DNA from 4 places in the Saccharopolyspora tripterygii genome. Region 3 is predicted to be linked to each of the others. Evidence: riboswitches for the same ligand, from Rfam matches in the RefSeq annotation. Region 3 holds a riboswitch; each other region holds the start of a gene.
The links. A riboswitch is a leader RNA that binds a small molecule or an ion and turns the genes downstream of it on or off. The one in region 3 is predicted to bind cobalamin.
Positions count from the first base shown of each region.

Region 1: linked by a shared signal. The riboswitch ahead of ACYVF3_RS26030 (ribonucleoside-diphosphate reductase subunit alpha) and the one ahead of ACYVF3_RS23255 (ABC transporter substrate-binding protein) in region 3 are both predicted to bind cobalamin.
Region 2: linked by a shared signal. The riboswitch ahead of ACYVF3_RS15965 (CbtB domain-containing protein) and the one ahead of ACYVF3_RS23255 (ABC transporter substrate-binding protein) in region 3 are both predicted to bind cobalamin.
Region 4: linked by a shared signal. The riboswitch ahead of ACYVF3_RS23595 (Rossmann-like domain-containing protein) and the one ahead of ACYVF3_RS23255 (ABC transporter substrate-binding protein) in region 3 are both predicted to bind cobalamin.

Region 1 is NZ_BAAGZP010000036.1:206,097-210,251, forward strand. Features, by position in the region: gene rox (rifampin monooxygenase) at 67-1,485, shown strand; cobalamin riboswitch at 1,546-1,803, shown strand; gene ACYVF3_RS26030 (ribonucleoside-diphosphate reductase subunit alpha) at 1,935-4,155, shown strand, end outside.
Region 2 is NZ_BAAGZP010000020.1:13,439-17,593, reverse strand. Features, by position in the region: gene ACYVF3_RS15975 (urease accessory protein UreH domain-containing protein) at 1-632, opposite strand, end outside; gene ACYVF3_RS15970 (CbtA family protein) at 961-1,713, opposite strand; gene ACYVF3_RS15965 (CbtB domain-containing protein) at 1,726-1,917, opposite strand; cobalamin riboswitch at 1,948-2,120, opposite strand; gene ACYVF3_RS15960 (hypothetical protein) at 2,205-2,879, shown strand; gene ACYVF3_RS15955 (C40 family peptidase) at 3,554-4,155, shown strand, end outside.
Region 3 is NZ_BAAGZP010000029.1:348,959-353,113, forward strand. Features, by position in the region: gene ACYVF3_RS23240 (MSMEG_1061 family FMN-dependent PPOX-type flavoprotein) at 1-24, opposite strand, end outside; gene ACYVF3_RS23245 (iron-siderophore ABC transporter substrate-binding protein) at 37-1,032, opposite strand; gene ACYVF3_RS23250 (SDR family NAD(P)-dependent oxidoreductase) at 1,251-2,021, shown strand; cobalamin riboswitch at 2,054-2,235, shown strand; gene ACYVF3_RS23255 (ABC transporter substrate-binding protein) at 2,301-3,290, shown strand; gene ACYVF3_RS23260 (FecCD family ABC transporter permease) at 3,287-4,155, shown strand, end outside.
Region 4 is NZ_BAAGZP010000030.1:155,181-159,335, reverse strand. Features, by position in the region: gene ACYVF3_RS23610 (SDR family oxidoreductase) at 1-673, opposite strand, end outside; gene ACYVF3_RS23605 (LysR family transcriptional regulator) at 837-1,724, shown strand; gene ACYVF3_RS23600 (GNAT family N-acetyltransferase) at 1,731-2,300, opposite strand; cobalamin riboswitch at 2,355-2,577, shown strand; gene ACYVF3_RS23595 (Rossmann-like domain-containing protein) at 2,747-3,523, shown strand; gene ACYVF3_RS23590 (PLP-dependent cysteine synthase family protein) at 3,520-4,155, shown strand, end outside.

The DNA.
Region 1 (4,155 bases), on a different contig from region 3:
AATCCTCTGCACACATGCCGTGACCTGCGATGACGAGCATCCGCAGCGCGGCTGGACGGGGGATTCATGACTGACGTGATCATCGCCGGTGCAGGACCGACCGGGTTGATGCTGGCCGCTGAGCTGCGGCTGCACGGGGTGCGGGTGCTGGTGCTGGAGGAGGCCGACGAGCCGAACGACTTCGTGCGCTCGCTCGGACTGCACGTGCGCAGCATCGAGGTGCTGGACCAGCGAGGACTGCTGGAGCGGTTCCTGGCCGAAGGGACCAAGCACCCCCTCGGCGGCTTCTTCGCCGCCATCTCCAAGCCCGCGCCCGAGCGCCTGGACACCGCGCACGGCTACGTGCTGGGCATCCCCCAGCCCACGACCGAGCGCCTGCTGGCCGAGCGTGCCTCCGAGCTCGAGGTCGAGGTCAGGAGAGGCTGCGCACTGGTCGGACTCGACCAGGACGCGGACGGCGTGACCGCCGAGCTCGCCGACGGCACGAGGCTGCGTGCGCCCTACCTCGTCGGCTGCGACGGCGGTCGGAGCACCGTGCGCAAGCTGTGCGGCATCGGGTTCCCCGGCGAACCGTCCAGAGTGGACACACTGCTCGCCGAGCTGAAGGTGACCGCGTCGCCGGAGACGCTGGCCGCGGTGACCGGCGAGGTGCGCCAGACCCAGAAGCGCTTCGGCATCGGCCCCCTCGACGGCGAGTGGTGCCGGGTCGTCGTGCCCGCCGCGGGCGTCGCCGACGACCGCGGAACGCCGCCGACCCTCGACGAGCTCTCCCGTCAGCTGAGGGCCGTCGCGGGCACCGACTTCGGCGCGCACTCCCCTCGCCGCCTGGCCCGCTTCGGCGACGCCACCCGGCAGGCCGAGCGCTACCGCTCCGGACGGGTGCTGCTCGCCGGCGACGCCGCGCACGTCCACCCGCCGGTCGGCGGCCAGGGGCTCAACCTCGGCCTCCAGGACGCGTTCAACCTCGGCTGGAAACTCGCGGCGGAGGTCGCCGGGTGGGCGCCCGCCGACCTGCTCGACAGCTACCAGGCCGAACGCCATCCGGTGGCGGCCGCAGTCCTGGACAACACGCGCGCGCAGATGCAGCTGATGTCCACCGAGCCCGGCGCGCAGGCCGTGCGGCGCCTGGTATCGGAGCTGATGGACTTCGACGTGGTCAACCGGCACCTGACCGAGAAGCTCATCGCACTCGACGTGCGCTACGACTTCGGCGGGGAGCACGACCTGGTCGGCAGGCGCATCCGGGACGTCGAGCTCAAGCACGGGCGCCTCTACGAGCTGATGCACGACGGACGCGGCCTGCTGCTCGACCAGACCGGCGATCTGTCGACCGAGGGCTGGGCGGACCGGGTCGACCACGTCGTCGACGTCGGTGAACAGCTGGACGCACCAGCCGTGCTGCTGCGCCCGGACGGCCACGTGGCGTGGGTCGGCGACGAGCAGCAGGACCTCCGCCGACACCTTTCGAGGTGGTTCGGAGGGTGACTCAATTCTCCCTCCGACACGCCCATGTTGGTGTTGGACTTCGCCTCAGCCCCAAGATGTAGAGTGTCGCTCGCTGGTGGTTCACCGGGTCCGAGCGGGCTCGGTGTGGCAACAGGGAACCCGGTGCGAGTCCGGGACTGCCCCGCAGCGGTGAACGGGAACGACCGCCGTCATGACGCACTGGACCCCTGGGGTTCGGGAAGCGACGGCTACTAGGACCTGTCTCGTGGTGAGGGAAGTTTTCATGAAAACTTCCCCCACCACGTACGAGACCGGACGCCCGTGAGTCCGAAGACCTGCCATCGGCGCGCGCACGCCCGTGCGCGCCGTCCGGGACCTCGCGGGAGGGTCCACGCGGACATGCGCCGGCCGCTGCCGCCGTCGCGTCCTCGCGCTCCTCCGCCGCCGGTTCCGGGCACGCCTTCCGAGCTCGCGAGGAGAGAGTCCCGGTGACCGACACCGCACTGTCCGAACCCATCCCGCTCACCGGCGGCCGAGTGTCCACTGTGGTTGATCAGGCCTGCGCGGGTCTGGCCGACGTGGACCCGTCGGCGGTGCTCACCGAGGTCGAGCGCAACGTCTACCCCGGCATCGGAGCGGCCGAGCTGAGCGAAGCGCTGATCATGTCGGCGCGCACCCTGGTCGAGTCGGAACCGAACTACGCCGGCGTCACCGCCCGACTGCTGCTGGACAAGCTGCGCGGCGAAGCGCTGAGCTACCTGGCGGGCTCCCCGCAGCAGGCCGACCAGGACCAGATGCGCGACCGCTACGGCGCCTACTTCACCGACTACGTGCGACGCGGCATCGAGCTGGGCAGGCTGGACCCGGAGCTGGCCCGCTTCGACCTGCCCCGGCTGGGCGCGGCGCTGGAGGCCGACCGCGACCTCGCCTTCGACTTCCTGGGGATGCAGACCCTCTACGACCGGTACTTCCTGCACCACGACGGGACCCGGTTCGAGCTGCCGCAGGCGTTCTTCATGCGGGTGGCGATGGGGCTCGCGCTGCGCGAGGACGACCGGGACGCGCGCGCCATTGAGTTCTACCGCCTGCTGTCGTCGTTCGACTTCATGTGCTCCACGCCGACGCTGTTCAACTCCGGCACCACCCGGGCCCAGCTGTCGTCCTGCTTCCTGACCACTGTGGACGACGATCTGCAGTCGATCTTCAGCTCCTACCGCAACAACGCCCTGCTGGCCAAGTACTCCGGCGGCCTCGGCAACGACTGGACCCCGGTGCGCGGCATCGGCGCCCACATCCACGGCACCAACGGCGAGTCCCAGGGCGTGGTGCCGTTCCTGAAGATCGCCAACGACACGGCGGTGGCGGTCAACCAGGGCGGCAAGCGCAAGGGCGCGGTGTGCGCGTACCTGGAGACCTGGCACATCGATGTCGAGGAGTTCCTGGACCTGCGCAAGAACACCGGCGACGACCGGCGACGCACCCACGACATGAACACCGCGAACTGGGTGCCCGACGAGTTCCTGCGCCGCGTCGAGGCCGACGAGCAGTGGACGCTGTTCTCCCCCGACGAGACCCCGGACCTGCACGACCTCTACGGCACCGAGTTCGCCGAGCGCTACCGGGAGTACGAGGCGGCCGCCGAGCGCGACGAGATCCGCGTGTTCCGGCGAGTGCGCGCGGTGGACCTCTGGCGCCGGATGCTGACCATGCTGTTCGAGACCGGCCACCCCTGGATCACATTCAAGGACCCGTGCAACCTGCGTTCGCCGCAGCGGCACGCGGGCGTGGTGCACTCGTCGAACCTGTGCACCGAGATCACGCTCAACACCGCCTCCGACGAGGTGGCCGTGTGCAACCTGGGATCGGTGAACCTCGCTCGGCACATCTCGGCCAACGGTCTCGACCGCGACCGGCTGAAGGCGACGGTGCGCACCGCGGTCCGGATGCTGGACAACGTCATCGACATCAACTTCTACACGATCCCAGAAGCCGAGCGCTCCAACATGCGGCACCGCCCGGTCGGCCTGGGGCTGATGGGCTTCTCCGACGCGCTGCAGAAGTTGCGGATCCCGATGTCCTCGGCCGCTGCGGTCGAATTCGCCGACCGCAGCATGGAGGAGATCGGCTACCACGCGATCGAGTCGTCCAGCCGGCTCGCCGAGGAGCGGGGCCGCTACGCGTCGTTCGACGGATCGCTGTGGAGCCAGGGCGTCCTGCCGATCGACTCGCAGGAGTTCGTCCGCGACGCGCGCGGCGATGCCGACCTCGACACGACGACCACATTGGACTGGTCGTCGCTGCGGGAACGGGTGCGCGACAAGGGGATGCGCAACTCCAACGTGATGGCCATCGCGCCCACCGCGACGATCGCCAACATCTGCGGGGTCGGTCAGTCCATCGAGCCGCTGTACCGCAACCTGTTCGTCAAGTCGAACATGTCCGGCGACTTCACCGTGGTCAACCCGCACCTGGTGGCCGACCTCAAGGAGGCCGGGCTGTGGGACGAGGCGATGGTGGCGGACCTGAAGTTCTACGACGGTTCGCTCGGGCCGATCGAGCGGGTCCCCGACGAGCTCAAGACGCTCTACGCCACGGCGTTCGAGATCGAGCCGCAGTGGCTGGTCGAAGCCGCCGCACGCAGGCAGAAGTGGATCGACCAGGCCCAGTCGCTGAACCTCTACCTGGCCACGCCCAGCGGCCGCAAGCTCG
Region 2 (4,155 bases), on a different contig from region 3:
ACGAACCACGAACGTCGAAAGCGACTCGCGCGACTGGTTGCGACTTCAGAACCGGGCCTCGATGAGGTGGCCCCAAACTCCTGGTCAGTACGTGGCCCCGCGTGGCTCTTCCGCCGATGCGAAACTGGCGCGTTCCCGACTTCGATGACGATGTTGCGGAAACCGGGCACGCCGAGCTGGGAGGGTCCCAGCACGCAGATCACCACACCGGCGATCAGCTGCAACGCGGTCCTGGTGCCGACCGACATCTGCACGACCGTGCCCAGTGCGCCGAGCAGTGCGCCGAGCACGCTGTGGGAGACGAGCTTGCCGATCAGGAAGCCACCGACGGGTGCGAAATCGTCGGCGAGCCGATTGAGCGGACTCTGGGTTGTTTTGGTCCGCACGGCGGTGTTTCCGGTCTCGGTAGGGGCGGCGTTGCGATGCTGGCGGGTGATCAAGCCCGCGAGCAGTCCGCCCTGGACTGCGGCACATGAAACACCACCGGCGAGCAGGCCGATGAGCAAGCGCGAGCGGATGATCCAGGTTCGAGTACAGCGTGTTCTCCTGCGACCACGAGGAGCGACGGTGACCCATCGGCTTCCGCAACCGCACTCCGACCACAACAATGCAGCAAATGTGAACTCTTTCACGGAGCGATGGTATGCACGCTCGTAACCCCCGGCATCGGACCATTTCTACTACCCGCACAGCGCATGCCAGCCTGGCCGCAAGCGGCCCCTTCGACGGCGTTGCTCTTAAGTCACCCCAAACACCTGCCGGCCGACCAACCTGAGCGCAGGTACCCTGTTCACTCTGCTATTGGCTGTTGCTGCGCTTTGTCGTGCACGTCGTGGGACGTGATCAGTAGTCGTCGCGACCCCAACCGATCGCGAATACCTGTCGGCACCCCGAATCGCACTGGCGACAAGTGGAAACACCCGCCCGACCTTGGGAGAAGACCGGGCGGGGTACCCGTCGCTATGGTGCCGTTGCCGGCGAGGCTGTCGTGGTCGGTCGTTGTTTTCGGGGCTCGTTGAGCAGGCCGAAGGCGAAACCGAGGACCGTCCACATTCCGGCGAGTTCAGCGAGTGAGGACAAGCGGAAGCGCCACAGCAACGCAGCGGGCACGTCCGGGGGTACGGGATCCGGGTTCGACGGCCAAGCCCATAGGACGAGACCGGTCAACACGATTCCTCCGGCAGCTGCCGCAGTACTGCGACGCGCCGGTGACCATCCGTGAACAGCCAGGTACCGGTGCAGGTAGCCGACCGCGTGCAGGATCGCGATACCCGCCACGATCAGCGAAAAGTACGCGACAGTACGGAAAGTGACCGTTTCCCCGTCCCCCACTCCCGGTGGGTTCGCAGGATATTTCAGCGCCGGTAGCAGCGACACGGCGAGAAACCCGGACGCAGCGAGCTGGAGGCTCCGTCCGAAGTCGGTTCGCGCGGGCAGCCGGTGTCGGTTGTGGGCGAACACGACCGCGAAGATCGTCCCGATCGCCAACCCGACGACAAGCGCGGCGACCATGCCGCCGACCACCTGGGTTGGGCGGCTGAACAACTCCTCGTGGGCGTGCTCACCGGCGGCGTGCGAGCGTGCCTCCTCGACCTCGAGCGCAGCGCGGAGCGGGGTTTCGACCAGCAGAAGCGAGAACAGCGCGGCCGTGAGGCCGGCGAGCAGCCCCGCCAGCAAGCCCCGCCGCAGGAAAGTGGCGAACGGCGAGCTCATGAGCGTCCCCGTTCAGTGGCAGGGCACGCCGAGGGCGTGCCGGCCGTCGTGAGTGAACTCGTGGATGGTGTCCGCCGCCTGCGCGAGCACCGCACCGTTTTCCTGAAGCACGACGTAGAGCACAACGATCGCGAACGCGGCCAAGGCCCAAGCCCAGACGGGAACGTGGATGCGCTGCGCAGCGGGCAGACCAGCGGTGGTCATGTCAAAACCTGCCTTCCATCTCTCGTGGAACGTGGTGTCACTGCCGCAGCCGGTCTCCTGGCTTCCGGATCAATGCTCCCCTGGCCTTCCCAGACACCGACGCGGTGTCCAGTGGCGAGATCAGGGTCGCTCCCCGGTCACAGTGGCGAGGACCACGCCGGAATTCCACCGGCTTCCCGTGCACTGCGGCAGCAGAAGAGTACGAGGAGATCGCCGAGCCCACAACAGCCGATCCCGCGACGAACCTCACTGCATCGGTTCTCCAGCACATCAGGTCCAATGCCGGGGTGCAGGATTCATCAAAAGCCGCTCTGGACCAGACCACTCGCTCGCTGGCACGCCCCCTCGCCGACGCCGACGACGTCGTGGCATGGGAATCGTACTGCGACGAGGCCAACGGATTCTTGGCGCGCGACGTGCAAGCCTGGCAGCGTTTGGCCGGGTTTCAACATCACCGCGCGGGCACGGTACTGGTGGCTTTTCGGGCTTCGTGGCTGGCGCTGTGCGCGACAGTCCCCGAACACCACTTCGCCTGGCCTGTTCCTTCGCTGGCCGAAGCATCCGTTGTGGTCGACGCGGACGGGTTGGTGCACGGCCTTGTTCTGCGTGATCGATCTTGCGCAAACGCCTGGTGGCCCAACGTTTCCCACTTCCTCGCACCGCTCACCCGTGGACTGGCGGCCATCGGCGGCCCACCAGCCGACAGCGATCAGTACTGGGGCAACGCCGTCGGCTTGATCGGCGAGGTGCTGCGACGGCTCGCCGCGAACGGGGCAGGAGGTGACGTGCTCGCCACAGCAGTGCAACTGCGCGCTGAGACTGGCCGAGCAGATCTGCTCGACTTCGGTGCGACGCAGAGCAGTTTGTGGTCCCGGCGTCGGACGTGCTGCCAGTTGTGGCGATCCGGCACTGGTTACTGCACAGAATGCCCACTCCACAACGCCCCACGCCGACAGGCGTGATGAACGCCCCAACGGCTTTGGCAACTGGGACTTCTGGCAGTACGCGAAGGAGAGCAAGGTGGCGGGCATCTTCGGCAACACCGGCCTGAACCTGCACCGAGGGCCGGAGCGCCTCGATCTCCTGGGTAGCTGTTCCTTAGTCAGCAACGGCTGCTTCACGAGGAGGGCCCGCACAACGCGGGTGGCCCGTTCCGATTTCCGAGGCCCGGGGCATGGAACGGGTTGTGAACACGGAGCACGGGGCACGCCACGGGACGGCGCAGTTCGGGCCTCGCACCGCCATCAGGGATGCCTCGCTTGATCAGGCAGACCTCACGCGTTCCGCACCGTGCTCCCGAAGACCTTCGCTTACCAGCCGAAAGCCTCACACTTGCGTCGGCCTCAACCACGAGCCCAGTATCCCGCGCGCACAGAACCGATCAGTCCATGTATTCACCAGCTGCTGACTCACCTAGCTCCTACGCGCAGAACAGAGCGTGATCGGTCAATTCCACTGCGTATCTACGATCGTGGTTAGTAGACATTCGCGGATCTTTCCAGTAGCTTTCGCGATCGGGCCGCGGGGAGCCCTCGCTGACACACCGTGAGGTGGGATCCGCTCATCGCAAGCGGAAGGTCCTGCCAGGACAGAGGAGGCTTTCGCAAACGTGGCGTCACACCGACTCAAACAGTCGATGAAGGCAGCGCTCGCGGCATCCGCGATTGCCATGATGGCCGGAACCATCGCGATCCCCGCTGGCGCGCAGCCCTCGGACCCCCTTGAGGAATACAAGAAACTCGGGGCGGACGCGGCTAAAGCCGAGGAAGACCTCAGCGACGCCGAGATGGCCATGGATTCCAACGAAGCCGAGCTGGCCAAGGCCAAAGCCTCAGTCGAACAAGCTAAGACGATCGAAGATCAAGCCCGAGGCGAGCAGGGAAAGCTCCAGGGGGAGGTCGACCGCCTTGCCGGTTCGGCCTACCGCGGCACTCGCGTGGACGAATTCACTGCTGGGCTGACCAGTAAGAACCCGGATGATTTCCTCGACCAGGCCACCATGCTCGGCGCGTTAGCCAGCGACAACAAGCAGGTGCTCAACGGATTCAAGGACGCCACTCAGCGCGCCCAACGCGCTCGTGAGCAAGCACAAGAAGCCGAGACCAGTGCCCAAGTGGCCACCGACGAAGCCGCGCGTCTCGTCGGCGAAGTCCGACAGCGCAAAAGGGATCTCGACGGCCAGATTAAAGCCGTCCGCCAGGCGCTCAATGACCTCGACGACTCCGATCGGAAACGCCT
Region 3 (4,155 bases):
CTCACTCGGGTCCCAGGAGGGCACGCGTCGTTCTCCTCAGCCCGCCTGGCTCTGCGCGATCAGCGGCAGGACCTTGTCCACCGCGAAGGACATCCCCGAGGCCGTCCCGGCGGAGAACGCCTGCGTCGCCTGCTCGTCGTGCAGCACCACGGCGCGCTGCTCGCGCACCGAGGGAACCGCCTGGAACATCTGGTCCCTGTCGATCTCGCCGGCGTCGATGCCGATCGGGAACATCACCGTCAGGTCGGCGTTGAACAGGTCCATGCGTTCCGGCGAGACGGGGATGAAGAAGTTCCCGCCCGCCAACGCCTGCACCGCGGGCGACTGCCGGAATCCCAAGCGCTCCATGAATTCCAGGCGCGACCCGCCGTTGACGTAAGCGCCGTAGGAGCTGACCATCTTCGCGCCGACCGACACGGTCTTGCCCGCGAACTGCGGGTTCGCGGCGGCGGCCCGCTGGAACTTGCCCTCTAGGTCGGCCTTCTGCTGCGCCGCCTCGGCGCTCTTGCCCAGCGCCTTGCCGATGATGTCGAGCTGCTGGTCCCACGTGGTCAGGTACGACTCCCCGCCCGGCGGGATGCTCACCACCGGCACGCCGAGCCGGTTGAGCAGGTTGTAGCGCTCCTTCTCACCGCTGGCGCGGGTGTCGAGGATGAGGTCCGGTTCGAGCGCGGCGACGGCCTCCATGTCGACCTCCATGGTGCCGAGCATCTTCGGCGGCGCGCTGTAGCGCTTGTCCGCCGGGATCCACGGCGGGACCCCGTCGCCCCCGACCGGCAACCAGTCCGCGGCACCGACGGGTTGAACCCCGAGCATCAGCGCGGTTTCCGCGTCGCCCCAGCCGAGCGCGACGACGCGCTGCGGACGCTCCGGTACGGTCACGTCACCGAACGCGGTCTTGATCGTCACCGGGAACTGCCCGTCGGCCGATCCGGCGGCGGGCTTGTCCTCGGGACCGGCCGCACCGCAACCGGTCAGGGCGATTCCCAGCAGGACTACCATGATCAGCCCCAGGGTCCGCATCCAGCGCATTTCCACACCTCGCAGCTACTAAAGTGCGCCTAACCTAACTAACCCTCCGTGTGGAGTCCAGACCGCCATACGCCCCAGCGTCATCGACGTTCGTCACATTCGTCCGCCGGCGGAGCTGGTGTCCGGCCTCGTTCATGAGCAACTTCAGGCCGTGGTCGCGCGTTGATCCCCACGAGCCCCGCCGGGGCGCTTTCGACGTGCGGGAGGACCCGATGGTGATGGACAGGCTCAACGGCAAGCGCGTGCTCGTCACGGGTGGAGCTTCGGGGATCGGCCAGGCGAGCGTGCTGCGCCTGCTCGACGAAGGCGCCCGGGTGCTGACCACGGACATCGACGAGCCAGGGCTGAAGGAGACGGCACGGCGCGCCGCCGACGCGGGCACCTGCGACCGGCTGGGAACCCTGCCGCTGGACATCTCCGACGAGGACGAGGTCGACGCGACGGTCCCCGCAGCGGCCGATCAGCTGGGCGGGCTGGACGTGCTGGTCAACGCCGCGGGGACGTTGCACAGCGCGCGCACGCACGAGTGCTCCCTGGAGCTGTGGAACCGGATCCTCGCGGTCAACCTCACCGGCACGTTCCTGGTGACCCGCGCGGCGTTACCCGCGCTGCTGGCCACCGGCAGCGGCGTGGTGATCAACTTCAGCTCGACCTCGGCGAACTTCGCCCACCCGTACATGGCCGCCTACGCGGCGAGCAAGGGCGGGATCCAGTCGTTCACCCACAGCATCGCCCTGGAGTACGCCAAGCAGGGCTTGCGCGCGGTGTCCCTGGTGCCCGGCGGGATTCGCAGCGGCATCACCGAGACCACCGCCGACAAGCTGCCCGAGGACACCGACTGGGACCTGTTCACCAAGCTCTCCCCCGCGCTGGGCAGCGGATTCGCTCCGCCGGAGCACGTCGCCGGGGTGGTCGCGATGCTGGCCTCCGACGACGGCGCGTTCATCACCGGCACCGAGATCCGCATCGACGGCGGTACCCACCAGTGACCGGCCCTCGGATCGAGCGCCACGCGCCCGGTTAGACTCACCGCCGAGCCGGTCGTGCCACGTGTGGCCGATGGGAATCCGGTCGGAAGCCGGAGCTGACGCGCAGCGGTAGGGGTGACGAGCGAGCCCGAGCCACTGGATCGCACACGATCCGGGAAGGCGGCTCGCTCGGTGGAGCCCGAGCCCGAAGACCTGCCGGCTCCCCGGTACCGCACCCGGTTCCGGGAATCGGCCGACCAGGTCTCGCGCACGGGCCTGGGGTGAGGATTTCCGCACCACGTGTTACGACGTTGGAAGCGCACGGGCTTGACACTGCTCTGCGCCACCGCGATCACCGCCTGCTCCGCGCCCTCCCCGGAGTCCGCTCCACCCCGGGTGTCGTTGCCCAACTGCGACGGGCAGATCTCCGTGGCCGAACCGCCGCGCCGGGCGGTGAGCCTGAACCAGTCGACGACCGAGATCATGCTCGCCCTGGGCCTGGCCGATCGGATGGTCGGCACCGCGACCTGGACCGACCCGGTCGATCCGGCGCTGGCCGACGAGAACGCCCGCGTCCCGAGGCTTTCCAACAACAACCCGTCGTTCGAATCGGTGCTGGCCACCGAGCCGGACGTGGTGCTGGGCGCGTACCAGGCGGTGTTCACCGACGAGGGCGTCGCCTCGCGCGAGCGCTTCGCCGAACTCGGCGTCCCCACCTACCTCTCGCCCTCCAACTGCATGCCCGAGGAAGCGCCGCTGGCCGAGCCGGTCGAGCTGGAGGACATCTACCGCGAGGTGCACGAGATCGCCATGATCTTCGACGTCCCGCAACGCGGTGAGGACCTCGTGGCGCAGCTGCGGCAGCGCGTCGAGAACGCGCGGCGCAAAGCCGCGCCCAGCCAGGACACCTCGGTCCTGTTCTGGTTCGCCCGGACCGAATCCCCTTACATGGCAGGCGCGACGGGCTCTCCGGCGATCATGACCCGCACACTGGGCGTGCGCAACGCCTACGACGATGTGCGCTCGATGTGGCCGCAGGTGTCCTGGGAGGACGTGCTCGCCCGCGATCCCGACCTGCTGGTGCTCGGCGACCTGACCCGCGACGGCGAAGGCGATTCCCTCGCCGCCAAGCAGCACTTCCTGCGAACCGACCCCGCGGTGTCACGGCTGCCCGCTGCCGCCGAGGGCCGCTGGATGGGCATGACCGGCACCGAGATGAACGTCAGCATGCGCACCATCACCGGCATCGAACGGCTCGCCGACCGGCTCGCCGCGCTGGAGCGGCGGTGAGGACTGGACGCCTGCCCGCTCCGCTGATCGTGCTCGGCGGCATCCCGCTGCTGCTCCTGTCGATGGCGGTGGCGGTCACGCTCGGCCCGGCACCGCTGTCGGTGGCCGACGTGGCCGGGGTCGTGGGAGCGCGGCTGGGTCTCGGCGAGACCGACGTGTCGCGGATCGGACAGGGAATCGTCTGGCAGCTGCGCTTACCGCGCGCGGTGCTCGCCGCGATCTGCGGTGCGGGACTGGGGATGTGCGGCGCGGTGCTGCAGTCGCTGCTGCGGAACCCGCTCGCCGATCCGTTCCTGCTGGGCGTGTCCGCGGGCGCTTCCACGGGTGCCGTCCTGGTGGTGGTCCTCGGGTTGGGCGCGGGCGCGATCGGGCTGACCGCGGGCGCCTTCGCCGGGGCCCTGGTGGCGTTCGCGCTGGTGATCATGCTGGGCACGCTGGCGGGCGGCACGACTACGCATCTGGTGCTGGCCGGTGTCGCGGGCACGCAGCTGTTCTCCGCCCTGACGTCGTTCGTCGTGATCACCTCGGCCGATGCCGAGCAGACGCGCGGCGTGCTGTTCTGGCTGCTGGGCTCGCTGTCGGGCGCCCGGTGGAACGACGTGGCGGTCTCGGGCGCGGTGTGCGCGGTCTGCCTGCTGCTGTGCCTGGCCAGGGCCGGCGCCCTGGACGCGTTCGCGCTGGGCCACGACACCGCGGCCGCGCTGGGCGTCAACGTCAACCGGTTGCGGATCGGACTGCTGGTGGCCACCGCGCTGCTGACCGCGACGCTGGTCGCCTCTGCGGGTGCCATCGGTTTCGTCGGCCTGGTCCTGCCGCAGGCCTCCCGACTGCTGGTGGGTCCGCGTCACCGGGCGCTGCTGCCGGT
Region 4 (4,155 bases), on a different contig from region 3:
GGGGGAGAGCTCCGTCGCCGAGCGCGTGCAGCCTGGCTCCGGCCGGCGCCGCGTGCAGGGCCCGCAGGTACAGGCGCGCGGCGTCGCGCAGGTGGACGGCGGAGAAGTGCGTCGATCCGTCGCCCACGAATCCCGCGAACCCCGACTCGCGGGCGGTGGCGATCATCGCCGGGATGAAACCGCTCGCGTCCTCCGGTCCGTGGACCGACCGCGGCAGCCGCAGGATCGAGACGCGAACGCCGTGATCGACGTAGGACAGCGCGAGCTCCTCGGTCGCGAACCTGCCCGCCGCGACCGAGTCCAGCGGGGGCACGGTGTCCTCGGTCGCTCCGTCACCCGGAACGCCCGAGGTGATCAGCAGCGGCTTGGCTGAACCGACCAGCGCTTCGCACAACGCCTCGACGGCGCGCCGGTCGGTGGCCACTGCACCCTCGAAGTCGGTGAAGTCGTGGACGAAGGCGGTGTGGATCACCGCGTCGGCTCGGGCGGCGCCGTCGCGCAGGCTGTCGAGATCGGTGAGCGAGCCGCGCTGCACCGCCACCCCCGCCTCGGTCAGCTTCGCCGCCGCGGCGTCCGAGCGCGCCAGTCCCAGCACCTCGTGCCCGGCCTGGTGCAGTTCGCGGACGACGGCGGTGCCGACCATGCCGGTCGCGCCTGTGATGAAGACCCGCACGGTGCGCTCCTCTCGACGGGTTCCTCGGACCGCTCCAGGCTGCGTCCGGCCATCGGCTCGCGTCCAAGTCCCGTTTCGAAATCCGTCATGCGATTCAGGCATCACAGCTGTTCAGTTCGATAGAGGTGTCCTGCTGCCTGGTCGTCGGCGATACCCTGGGCGCATGACCGAAGGAGACCTCGACCTGCGCTTGGTGCGGTACTTCGCCGTGGTCGCCGAGCACCGGCACTTCGGCCGGGCCGCCGAGCAGCTCCGCATCGCCCAGCCCTCGCTGTCCCGGCAGATCCGCAGGCTGGAGCAGCAGCTCGGCGCGCGCTTGCTCGACCGGACACCTCGCGGGACCGCGCTGACCGAGGCCGGCGAGGTCTTCCTGCCGCACGCCAAGTCGCTGTTGCGCTCGGCGACCCGAGCCACGGCGGAAGCCCGCGCGGTCGCTCGGCCGAACCGGATCGTCATCGGTTACGGCAACGGGCTCATCGTCACCAGGGCCGCCCAGGCGATGCGCCGGGCGCACCCGGACGCCGACGTGCGGACCAGGCACATCGAGTTCAGCCAGCCGCAAGCGGCTCTGCTGGACCGAGAGGTGGACGCCGTCGTCGCGCGGTTGCCGTTCCCCACCGACGGTCTGCGGGTGACGCTGCTCTACCAGGAACCGAGGACGTTGGTGGTCTCCCGCGAACACCGGCTGGCGGGTGAGGAGTCGGTCACCCTCGACGATCTCGCCGGCGAGCCGATGCCACGCTTCCCCGAGGCCGACCCGGCATGGTCCGCGTACTGGCGCCTGGAACCCCGTCCCGACGGCAGCAAGGCGCCCGAGGGCCCGGACATCAACGCGCTGGAGGAGAAGTTCGAGGTCGTCGCCGCCGGTCAGGCGGTGGTGGTGACGGTGCGCGCGGCCGCCCGGATGCGTCCCGACCTCGTCGCGATCCCCATCGAGGGCGTCGAGCCGAGCCACGTCGTGCTGGCGACCAGGGCGGGCGAGCGCAATCGCCTGGTGGCCGACTTCGCCTGCCTGGCCGAGCAGCACATCACCGAACCGCCGGAGGCCTGACCGGCCTCAGGCGGAGGTGAGATCCCGTGGTGGGACCGGGATCTCGAAGTGGATGGTGGGGCTGAAGTCGCCGGTCCCGCGAGCGTCGCAGACCTCCTTGGCCACGCTGCGCCAGAACGGTTCCGCACCTGCGATCGCCGGGTTGGTGTGCAGGTAGATCGTGTCGTAGAGCCCGGTTTCAGCGACGAACTCGCAGGACTTCTCGACCAGTGCGCGGGCGAGCCCGTTTCGTTGGTGCTCCTCGCGGACGTAGGTGCGGAAGATCTGTGCCGTGGTGGGGGTTCCGTAGCGCTCGGCGATCCACTGTGGATGCGGCGGGCTCTTGGGGCCGCTCGCTCGCACCGAGGCCGTTCCGACCACCTCTTCGCCGAGGGCGGCGACGAACAGCGCGTGGCCCGGGGTTTCGAAGTACGCGCGCTGCATGTCGATGACGTCGGCGTGCCACTCGGGGACGTAGCCGTGGCCCATGACGCGGTAGAAGGTGTCGAACATCAAGGTTCGCGCGCTCTCGACGTCTTCGTGACGCGCACGCCTGATCACGTACTCCCCGCGAACGAGAGCCTCGTGCGGTGACATGCTCCACCTCCGACGTCTGGACCAGCGACTTCGCTCCTTGATGCTAGCAATGTGCAACAACGATCACAGTGCGGTCCCTTGACTGGGCGCGGGCAGGCTGAAAGGTTGAAAACAATTCATGCGACGGTGCGCAGGAAGCCGGTGAGAATCCGGCACGGTCCCGCCACTGTGAATGGGGAGTCGACTCCGCGAGCGCCACTGCCGGAAAGCCGGTGGGAAGGCTGGGGGGAGGTGCCGATCCATGAGTCAGGAGACTCGCTCCGTCGTGCCGAGTCAACGGGGTCGCGGAGCCCCGGAGGAGGTACCCGGTGCACCCGGATCGATGTGTCGTCCCCGCGCAGATAGGCCCGATGAGGCGTTCGCCCGCCGCGCTCCGAATCGCGTAGGCCATGCGGACGAGTGGTCAGTTCCCCTGTGAACGCGGAACTCCCACGTCGCTGGAGCGCGTGATCACCGATCTGCGCGGATCCGCCGAACCGAGCTCGACGGTGTCCGTCGCCTTCCTGACGGTGCAGGCGGCGCAGCACTCCGGCAGGCGCAGCGGCTACGTGAACACGGTGTTGAGCGTGCGGGTCGGCTCCGCGGTGGGCTCCTGCGCGGCAGAACCGGGCGAGCTCGGCGACGAGCTGGTCCGCGAGATCGTCGGCGGTGACGTCGCCGAACTGCTGCACCACCCTTCCAGGGCGGTGCGCGTGGCGGTGCTCGACGCCTGCCTGGCGGATGCGGTTCCGCACGCGCAGCACTCGCGTTCGCGCGCGGTGCGGATCCCCGCGGGGACGTCGCTGGAGAAGTCGATGGCCCGCGCCCGCGCCGTCGCGGAACTGGTGCCGGTGCCCGAGGGTTCCCGCGTCGCCGTGATCGGCGTGGTCAACTCGCTGCTCGCGGCCCTGCGGGAACGCGGGATCGATTGCGTCCCCTGCGATCTCAAGGGCGGTCGCACCGAGTTCGGCGAGGAGATCCTCGCCGACCACCAGGTGGCGATCGACGGCGCGGACGCGGTGCTGGCCTCGGGAATGGTGCTGGGCAACGGCACGCTCGACGACATCGTCGATCGCTGCCACCTGCGGCAGCTCCCGCTCGTGGTGTTCGCGCAGACGGGAAGCGCGGTCTTCCGGGAGATGCTGGGACGCGAGATCACCGCGCTGTCGGCGGAGCCGTACCCCTTCTTCTGGCTCAGCGGAGACGACACCGGCATCCACCTCTACGACGGAGGTCGCCCGTGATCCCCGTGCAGAAGGTGGTCGAGGACCCCGGTGAGAGTGCCGGTGGCCGCAGGTGCGAGTCGATGCTCGACCTCATCGGCAACACCCCGGTGCTGCGCGTGCCCACGCCGCTCCCCCGGCAGCACCCCGGTTTCTGGGCCAAGTTGGAGTCCGTCGGCCCGGCGACGATGAAGGCGCGCGCGGCGCTGTCGATGTTGCGCGGCGCACGAGCGCGAGGTGAGCTTCGGCCGGGCGGGGTGGTGGTCGAGTCCAGCAGCGGCACCCTCGCGATCGGCCTGGCCTATGTGGGAGCCGCGCTGGGCCACCCGGTGGTCGTCGTCGCCGACAGCGAGCTCGACGCGATGACCCGAAACCTGTTGCGCGCCCACGGTGCTCGCGTGGAGATCGTGTCCCGGCCGCACCCGGTCGGCGGGTGGCAACGGGCGCGGTTGGAACGCGTGCGCGAGCTGCTCGACGAGCTGCCCGGGGCGTACTGGCCGGACCAGTACAACAACCCGGACAACCCCGCCGGGTACCGGTCGTTGGGCCGCGAGCTCACCGAGCAGTTCGAGCGGCTGGACGCCGTGGTCTGCAGCGTCGGAACCGGCGGTCACAGCGCGGGAATCGCCGCCGCGCTGCGGGAGCGGTGGCCC